DNA from 3 places in the Klebsiella sp. B345 genome. Region 3 is predicted to be linked to each of the others. Evidence: predicted binding sites of a transcription regulator. Region 3 holds the regulator's gene; each other region holds the start of a gene.
The links. The regulator Fur, encoded in region 3, represses iron uptake genes when iron is present. The targets are predictions, from matches to a motif close to ATAATAATGAGAACNACTATCAA.
Positions count from the first base shown of each region.

Region 1: efeU (iron uptake transporter permease EfeU) is a predicted target of Fur. The motif match lies at 2,049-2,071, and genes of this name have one in related genera.
Region 2: ACMYSO_RS08905 (TonB-dependent receptor domain-containing protein) is a predicted target of Fur. The motif match lies at 2,088-2,110, and genes of this name have one in related genera.

Region 1 is NZ_CP180443.1:4,986,644-4,989,925, reverse strand. Features, by position in the region: gene efeO (iron uptake system protein EfeO) at 1-1,106, opposite strand, end outside; gene efeU (iron uptake transporter permease EfeU) at 1,154-1,993, opposite strand; gene ACMYSO_RS23350 (NupC/NupG family nucleoside CNT transporter) at 2,265-3,282, shown strand, end outside.
Region 2 is NZ_CP180443.1:1,907,850-1,911,131, reverse strand. Features, by position in the region: gene ACMYSO_RS08905 (TonB-dependent receptor domain-containing protein) at 1-1,975, opposite strand, end outside; gene ACMYSO_RS08900 (SelT/SelW/SelH family protein) at 2,191-2,484, shown strand; gene ACMYSO_RS08895 (nitrous oxide-stimulated promoter family protein) at 2,560-2,910, shown strand; gene ACMYSO_RS08890 (metal ABC transporter permease) at 2,941-3,282, opposite strand, start outside.
Region 3 is NZ_CP180443.1:4,490,979-4,494,260, forward strand. Features, by position in the region: gene chiP (chitoporin ChiP) at 1-786, shown strand, start outside; gene chiQ (ChiQ/YbfN family lipoprotein) at 834-1,166, shown strand; gene fur (ferric iron uptake transcriptional regulator) at 1,250-1,702, opposite strand; gene fldA (flavodoxin FldA) at 1,995-2,525, opposite strand; gene ybfE (LexA regulated protein) at 2,675-2,968, opposite strand; gene ybfF (esterase) at 3,102-3,282, opposite strand, start outside.

The sequences.
Region 1 (3,282 bases), 500 kb from region 3:
CGCAGCTGCGCCAGATCTTCCGCCAGCGTGGTGATCGGCCCTTTCAACGCATTGCGATCCGCATCGGTCAGCTTGTCATAGGTTTCGAAGCCGTCTTTAGTGCGGTATTTGCTGAGAATGCCGTCAACTTTCTTGAAGTTAGCGTCAATTTTCGCCAGCAGCGCGCTGTTCTCTTTTTGCAGCTGCGGACGCAACAGGTCAACAATCTTCTGCGCGCCGTCAATGTTGGCCTGGAAGTCCCACAGGTCGGTGTGGCTGTAGCGATCTTCTTCACCGCTGATTTTGCTGGCCGCCACTTCTTCGATCAGGCCAGCCGCGCCACCCACCACTTTAGACGGCGGGAAGGCCAGCTCGCTGATGCGTTTTTGCAGGTCCAGCACATCGTCGTTCAGTTGAGTGGCATACTGCTCCATCCCCTTGACGCTGTTGTCGCCAAACAAGGCTTTTTCCAGACGGTGGAAGCCAGTAAATTTCGGGTCTTCCGCCTTCTTCTCGTAATCGTCTTCACGGGCATCAATGCTGCCGTCAAGGTCAGAGAACAGCTCGGCGATAGGCTCAATGCGCTCGTAATGCTGACGTGTCGGCGCATACAGCGCTTTGGCTTTTTCGATATCGCCCGCTTTCACCGCATCGGTAAAGGCTTTGGTGCCGCTGACCAGCTCAGCGGTCTCTGCGGTGACATAGGCTTTATAGGCGGTGATCGCCTCGCCCAGGCTCAACAGCGCATCGGCTTTAGCCGCATCTTTGGTGGCCTCGCCGGTGACAATCAGCTTGCCTTTCGGGTTGGTCAGCAGGCCGCAGGTCATGTCATACTCGCCCGGCTGCAGGTTCGCCGTCAGCTTTTGGGTGAAGCCAGGCGCAATATTCTCGCGCTCTTCCACCACCATCACGCCCTTGAGGATCTCCCACTCCAGCGCTTTCTGGCTATGGTTCTGAATAATGAACTGTGTTTTACCCGCCTTCACGGTCACGTTCATTGGCTCACACTGTTTATCATTGACGGTGACTTTTACCTGCGGAATATCCGCAGCTTGAGCGTAAAAGGCAGAGCTGAACAACGCTGCGACGGCAAGCTGCAGCGCACTACGGCGAAAATGAATCATCATGATCATCCCTTTCGGTAAGTAGGTGTAACCCAATATCCTGCGGAGCTCTATTTAAGAGGAGCCGTACGCGAGGTTGCTGTATTGCTACGCGGCGGCAGGGCAAACAGCACCAGCGCCGGAATCAAATAGATAAAGTACACCGCCACTTCACTGACGGTCGGCGTTTCCTGGTATCCGAAGATCCCTTCAAGCAGCGTACCGAACAGGGTGTGCGTCGACAGCACGCCGCTCAGATCGAATGCGACGTCCTGGAAATGGTTCCACAGGCCGGCTTCATGGAACGCGCGAATCGCCCCGGCAGCCAGACCCGCCGCCACCAGCAGAATAAACAGGCTGGTCCACTTAAAGAACACCCCAAGATTAAGGCGAATACCGCCCCAGTACAGCAGGAAACCGAGGACAATGGCGGTCGCCAGTCCGAGCATCGCCCCAATCGGCGGCCAGATCCCAACATCTTGCTGAAAAGCTGCCAGCAGGAAAAACACCGACTCCAGCCCTTCCCGCGCCACGGCGAAAAAGACCATCAGGATCAGCGCCCAGCCGTGGTTGTTGCCTTTCTGCAACGCGTTATCCACCGCCTGTTCCAACTGCTGCTTCACATTGCGCGACACTTTGCGCATCCAGAACACCATCCAGGTCAGGATGCATACCGCCACCAGCGCGACAATACCTTCGAACAGTTCCTGTTCGCGCTGCGGAAATTCACCGGTGGTTTCGTTGATAAAGATGCCGAGACCCAGACAGAGTGCTGCGGCGAGGATAACGCCAATCCACATCACGCCAATCCAGTTGCCGCGCTGGGTGCGTTTGAGATAGCTGGCAATCAGGCTGACAATCAGCGCCGCTTCCAGCCCTTCGCGTAACATAATGAGAAATGGAACAAACATGCCGACACCTTAAATGTGAATCGCCGTCAGTGGATGCAAAGATAGGTAAATATTTCTGATAGTGATTATCATTACAATAAGCAGAAACACAAGCGAAATGTAGAGTGAATGGTATCGAGTTGTAAATTAATCGCTACAAAATAATTACTTATGCGATTATTTGCCTGCCCCGACAACGAAGCCGCGCCTCGGTGGTTTTTTCAGTTAGATATTTACCGGGCGTAACGGCTGTGGCTAAATAGCGGCCTTATTGACCTGCGAAATGAATAACATGACACAATTTTTGCACTTCCTGCTGGCGCTGGTGGTTATCCTTGCCCTTGCCTGGCTGGTCAGCTATGACCGACAAAAAATCCGCATTCGCTATATTAGCCAGCTCATTATCATTGAAATTGCCCTGGCATTCTTTTTCCTCCACGCCGAAAGCGGCCTGTGGATAGTGAAAAATATTTCCAGCTTCTTTACCTCTTTACTCGGCTTTGCCGCCGAGGGCACCAATTTTGTATTTGGCGGCATGAGCGAAAAAGGGATGGCCTTTATTTTCCTCGGCGTGCTGTGCCCGATTGTCTTTATTTCTGCGCTGATCGGGATCCTCCAGCACTGGCGCATCCTGCCGATCTTCATCCGCGTGATTGGCACCCTGCTGTCGAAAGTCAACGGCATGGGTAAACTCGAATCATTCAACGCCGTCAGTTCGCTGATCCTCGGGCAGTCCGAGAATTTCATCGCCTACAAAGGGGTGCTGGGCGACCTCTCATCGCGCCGACTGTTCACCATGGCCGCGACCGCGATGTCGACAGTGTCACTCTCCATCGTCGGCGCTTATATGAGCATGCTCGATGCGAAATATGTGGTAGCGGCGCTGATCCTTAATATGTTCAGTACCTTTATTGTGCTGTCGATTATTAACCCGACGCGTCCGGGCAGCGAAGAGGAAATTAAGCTCGAGAAGCTGCACGAATCGCAAAGCTTCTTCGAAATGCTCGGCGAATATATTCTCGCCGGCTTCAAAGTGGCGATGATTATTCTGGCCATGCTGATTGGCTTTATTGCCATCATCAGCGCCATTAATGCCCTGTTTGCCACGCTGTTTGGCCTTAGCTTCCAGCAGATCCTCGGCTATGTCTTTTATCCGCTGGCCTGGCTTATCGGTATTCCGCTGAGCGATGCGCTGAACGCCGGCAGTATTATGGCAACCAAACTGGTGGCTAATGAGTTCGTTGCGATGATTGAGCTGCAAAAAATTGCCGCCAGCATGACGCCGCGCGGGCTGGGGATCCTTTCGGTAT
Region 2 (3,282 bases), 2.6 Mb from region 3:
TGTCGACATATTTGTCGCCGCTGTAGCTGGATTTCGACTTGCCTTCGTTGTAACCGTAGGCAAGGGTCGCGCTCAGACCGTTGACCTCTTCAAACCAGGTGCCGAAATTAAACTTCGCACTGATTTCACCGCCGTAGATATAGGCTTTATCACGGTTTTCCGCCTGATAAATGGTGTAGATATTCGACGGAACATTGCTGAACTTATCCGGATTACCAGAGCGCGTATAGCGGCTATAGGCGATGAAGTTTTTATAGCTGTTGTAGAACAGCGCGGTGCGCATGGTGATCCCTTCCACCACTTCACCTTTTAAGCCCCATTCGAAGTTATCGCTGGTTTCGGTTTTCAGATCGGTGTTACCAATCAACGCGTATTGCGCCCGGCCGGCGTAGCTGGATCCGAGGTTCCACGAGCCGTACAGCTGGCTGGCATTCGGGAATTCAGCGCCACGCTTGTACTGCAGATAGGTCATGGTGCGTGGCGTAATGTCGTACTGGAAGGTTAAGGACGGCAAGACCTGGGTGTCGGAGTTTTTGCCGTACAGGGTGGCAACCGAGTCTTCGGTCAGCACGCTGCTGTTAGTAGTCAGCGAGCTGAGGTTCTCAGGCTTGGTGGATTGATGCACCACGCGCACGCCCGGGATCACCGCAAAATTGTGGCTATCCAGATCGAAGTTGATCTTGTCCTGCACGAAGCCGCCCAGCGTGTAGCCACGGCTGTCCGCTTCCGGCTGCATGATCGCGGTATAGACGCTTGGTACCGGCGACTGGCTAAACGGACGCTGAGTTTTGGTGGTGCTGGCGTTCAGGCCGGCGCTCAGGTCATGACGGCCGATCGACTTCGCCAGCGCGGTCTGGAAGCCCCAGGTGTCGGTATCGTAGTTGGAGTTGACCGTTTCCATTGCCAGGGAGGTGCTGTCCGGCATGTAGGTCCAGTCGTGGGCTTCGGTGTGCTGGTAATAGACTTTGGTCGACATGCTGTCGATGTAGTCATTCATCGGCGTCCAGTCGTCTTTCAGGCTGATGCCCCAGCGACGAGTCTGGCTGGTCTGGTTCGACGTGCCGATAACGCTGTTACCGCTGGAATCCCACGCATCGTAATGGGTATGGTTGGTTTTGTGGTAGTAATCGAAGGTGCTGGTCAGCTTGTGTTCGTCGTTAGGCTGCCAGATCCCGGAAGCCATAAACGCGTCGGAGTGCCAGTTTGCCGGGTACGCATCTACCGTACCGCTGTTATTTTCCGTCTCCTGGCCATCGCGGCGGCTGTAAACGAAAATGCCGCGCAGGGTTTCATCACCGCCCGCCACCGTCACGCCGTTATGCCAGCTCCGGTCCGCCGAGTCATAGCCGCTGCGGTAACCAAACGCGCTGGTTTTTCCCGGATGCAGATAGTCATCCGCCGATTTTGGCTGGAAGGAGACATTCCCGCCGATAGAGGTATTAACGGTTTCAGTCGAGGTCGCACCGGACTGAATATCGATGCTGCCGTACATGTACGGGTCGATATAATCACGGCCGATACCGAAGGTATTCAGGCCTGCGCGGCTAACGTAGCTGCGTCCGGTGGCGTCCGGCTGGGCAATGCCGTCGACGTCAATGCCGACGCGGTTGCTTTCCAGGCCGCGAATGTTATACCCGGTGTAGCCGCCGCGGTCGAAGCCGCTCTTGCCGTTGCCCGAACCACCGCTGGCGCCAGTTGCGCTAATCAACGGTTCGTAACGCATGATGGAGCCAAAGTCTTTGGCTCCTTTGTCCTGCAGTTCCTGGGCGCTAACCGAATGTTCGCTGCCCGGTTTAAGCACTGGCGCAGGTGCCGTGACCGTCATCTGCTCCGTCGTATCGGACGAAGCATCGTTGATCGCGGTTTGAGTTGTGGTATCAGCCGCCCCGGCGGTGGTCTGATACATTGCTGCGAGCAAAGAAGTCACCAGCAGGCTTTTTTTAAACCAGACAGGTGATTGAGTGGATTTATACATAGTAGCCACGCCTTGATAATTATTAGTATCGGCTCACGCGTTACTTCCAGATTTGCAGGTTAGTCCCGTTGTTTCCCTGACGGACCGTATTCTCCATGCTTATTGATTGCGAATGGTAATAATAGGCATTATCATTTGCAACAAGATAATCAATTATTCCTCATTTTATCTGCAATTTGTTTACAATTTGCCCTTTCAGACACCGTGAGATCACCATGAGCCATAAAGCCAACATCACTATTAACTACTGCTCGCAATGTAACTGGATGCTGCGCGCCAGCTGGATGGCGCAGGAGCTGCTGCATACTTTCAGCACCGATATTGCCTCGGTGAAGCTGGTTCCCGGCACCGGAGGGATCTTCACGATCCACGTGGACGAGGTACAAATCTGGGAGCGCAAGCAGGATCAGGGCTTCCCGGATGCCGCCGAACTGAAGCGCCGGGTTCGCGATGTCTGCTTCCCGGAAAAAGCGCTGGGGCACGTGGATAAACCGGCGGATCCGGCGTAAGCGGCAGGGGAAAAACGGCTGCGCCCGATACGTTAAAGGTGTATTATTTTTGCATCTTTATTGAGGGGAAAGGCCATGGCAGGAAAACGCATCGACCGTGAGAAACAGACCATTCGTTGCATGATTGCGCTCTACCAGCGCCGCTGCCCGGATGCGCAGGGCGATGCGGAGCACTATCAGGCACTGAACGCTTATGCGGATAAGCGGCTGGATAAGTGCGTGTTTGGTGAGGAAAAACCGGCCTGTAAGCAGTGCCCGGTCCACTGCTACCAGCCGCAAAAACGCGAAGAGATGAAGCAGATCATGCGTTGGGCAGGGCCGCGCATGCTCTGGCAGCACCCGATTCTGACCCTTCGCCATCTGATTGATGATAAACGCCCGGTGCCGGAGCTCCCGGAAAAATACCGGCCTAAAAAGTCGCGATGATCTCTTCGCTGGCGATGCGTACTCTGGCGACTAACCGCCACCCACGGTTGCCTGGGTTCGACTATCGCGAACCGACGTACCGACAAAGGCGATCACAAACAGCGCGCTGAACAGCACGACGATCGTCGGCGCCGGTGCGCTATCCAGATAAAACGACAGCCAGACGCCAGCAAAGCTACAGCTAACGGCGATGCCTACCGCCAGCAGCAGCGCGCTGATAAACCGTCGGGTCAGCAGCAGCGCAATGGCGCCAGGGGCAATCAGCAGCGAGATCGACAGAATAATTCCTACCGCCTTCAGCGTCGCCACGATGGTCAGCGCAATCATGCACAGCAGCCCGTAGTGCAGCAACCCACAGCGCAAGCCACTGGC
Region 3 (3,282 bases):
GATGAGTTCTACCAGAACGACAAGAAAACCAAAGTCGATTATCTGCACTCACTGGGCGCCAAATACGATTTTAAAAATGACCTCGTGCTGGAAGCGGCGTTTGGTCAGGCTGAAGGCTATATCGACCAGTATTTTGCCAAAGCCAGCTACAAATTTGATATTGCCGGTACGCCGTTAAACACCAGCTACCAGTTCTACGGTACGCGTGACAAAGTCAGCAACGGCGGCAGCAACGATATTTACGACGGTACCGCCTGGCTGCAGGCATTGACCTTCGGTTACAAGGTCGCTGATGTGCTTGACCTGCGCCTGGAAGGGACCTGGGTGAAAGCCGACGGTCAGCAGGGTTACTTCCTGCAGCGTATGACCCCAACCTATGCGTCGTCCAACGGTCGTCTTGATGTGTGGTGGGATAACCGCTCTGACTTCAACGCCAACGGTGAAAAAGCGGTGTTCTTCGGCGCGATGTATGACATGAAAAACTGGAACATGCCGGGCTGGGCGTTTGGCGCATCATACGTTTACGCATGGGATGCTAAGCCGGGCAGAATGTCCACGCCGGACGCTTATTACAACGCGGATACCCGTCTGAAAGAGTCTGCCTACAGCCTGGATGCCATGTATACCGTCCAGGACGGGCGAGCCAAAGGTACGCTGTTCAAACTGCACTTCACGCAGTACGACAACCACTCCGATATCCCGAGCTGGAGCGGTGGTTATGGCAACATCTTCCAGGATGAGCGTGACGTGAAATTCATGGTTATTGCCCCGTTCACTATTTTCTGATGCCGTCGCGGCAGGCCTGAACCTGCCGCAACTCTGAGAGGTTAATGATGAAGAAACTATTGCTCATCGCACTAATGGCATCAGGGCTGGTAGCCTGTACGCAGTCTCCTGCGCCGAAAGAAGATACAAAACTGAAAGATGCCTACAGCGCCTGCATTAATACGGCGGAAGGTAACCCGGACAAAGTCCAGGCCTGCCAGAGCGTGCTGGATGTGCTGAAAGAAGATAAGCAGCATCAGCAGTTCGCCAACCAGGAAAGCGTACGAGTCCTCGATTACCAGCAGTGTATTCTGGCGACCCGCACCGGCAACGATCAGGCGGTGAAGGCGCGTTGCGACCAGATCTGGAAAGAGATCCGCAGCAACAATACCAAACCCTGATAACCTCCTGCCAACTCCGCATAATCAGTGCATAAAAAAAGCCAACCGTCAGGTTGGCTTTTTACTGTTTGCACGCGGGAAACTTATTTTTCCACCGCGTCGTGTGCATGCTCATCTTCGCGGCAATCGCCTTCTGCACAGTGGCCGTACAGGTACAGGCTGTGGTTGGTCAGACGGATGCCGTGACGGGTAGCGATTTCACGCTGGCGCGCTTCAATAGAGTCATCACTGAACTCGATCACTTTGCCGCAATCAAGGCAGATAAGGTGATCGTGATGATGCTGCTGCGTCAGTTCGAAAACAGATTTACCGCCTTCGAAATTATGGCGGGTAACAATGCCTGCATCGTCAAACTGGTTCAGTACGCGGTAAACGGTAGCCAGACCAATTTCTTCACCCATGTCGATCAGGCGTTTGTATAAGTCTTCCGCACTGACGTGATGGTTATCCGGTTCCTGCAAAACTTCCAGGATTTTTAATCGTGGAAGTGTGACTTTCAGGCCAGCCTTCTTTAATGCGGTATTGTTGTCAGTCATGCGGAATCTGTCCTGTTGCTAATCGATCTACTTCCATCAGCGGAAGTAATACAGAGAATCACCCGATGTAATGCGTCTCATTATAGAACTGCCATGTTGAAATGAAAACCGCAAGCATCGTGCCTTGTATGCTGTTAAAAACGAGGTGCCAGTTACAAACTGCGTCACCTGACCTCATCGAATCAGAGGACATTGTACAGATATGTGGTTAAAAGTTAAAAACTTGTAGCTATTAGTTTTATTGCTTTTACCTATCAAAACGGCGAAACCATAAGGTAACGCCGTTTGATCATTATGCGTTTTTGATTTCTTCGAGATGCAGCTCTTCAGAAACCTGCTTCACCCACTGCGAGACACGTTCGTTGGTCAATTCAGGCTGGCGATCTTCATCGATAGCCAGACCGACGAAGTGGTCGTCATCCGCCAGGCCTTTAGAGGCTTCAAAATGGTAGCCCGCCGTCGGCCAGTGGCCCACGATAGTGGCGCCGCGCGGCTCGATAATGTCGCGAATGGTGCCTAATGCATCACAGAAATATTCTGCATAGTCTTCCTGGTCGCCGCAGCCAAACAGCGCAGCCAGTTTACCGTTGAAGTCGACCTCTTCCAGCGTCGGGAAGAAATCGTCCCAATCACACTGTGCTTCACCGTAGTACCAGGTAGGAATGCCGAGCAGCAGAATGTCGTAGGCTTCCAGATCTTCTTTGCTGCTCTTGGCAATGTCGTGAACATCAGCAACATCTTTACCAAGCTGCTTCTGAATCATTTTTGCAATATTCTCGGTGTTGCCCGTGTCGCTGCCAAAAAAGATGCCGATGATTGCCATGAGTAAAATAACCTCTTGAAACTTAATAATGTGGTAGTGGCGTAATGCCCGCAGATAACGGCAATCATAGCAGAACAGGCGAGGGGGCGGAAACAGCAATCACGCCCGACTGCACACTCTGCTACATGAAAGCGTTTTTTTGAGGATTTTCAGGCTTTATCCTGGCGATGCAGGGCTGCCAGCTGAGTCATGAGTATCTCTTCGATCAAATCGCTGCGGTTCATATTGCGTGCTTCCGCAAGCTCATTGAGTGCGTCTACTGCCTCCGCGTTGAGTTTTAGCTCAACACGCTTCAGCCCGCGAACTTTATCGCGCTTGAGCTGATTACGTTTGTTGATGCGCAGTTGTTCATCGCGCGCAAGCGGATTGGTCTTTGGTCTTCCCGGGCGCCGCTCGGTTGCGAACAAATCTAATGTCGTACGGTCCGTTTGTTCTTTTGCCATGATTCTGAGTGACTTCGGGGAAACAGGTTGTCGGGCTATAGCCGACACAGATAGCGCGCCATAATACATCAGGCGAACCGCTGCGCCAACGACCGCGGGCATTCTGCTGCGCGGTCGGGCAGTTTTTAGCCAGTTAGGCCTGTCGCGTGCTCAGATAGCGGCGAATTGCGCGTAAAACGGCCTCCGGTTTCTCGGCATGGACCCAGTGGCCGGCTCCGGCAATCACATGGGCCCGCGCCTGCGGGAACTGGGCGAGCAGGGTGTCACGATAGGCATCGGTGACGTAAGGTGAATTCCCGCCTGGGATAAACAGC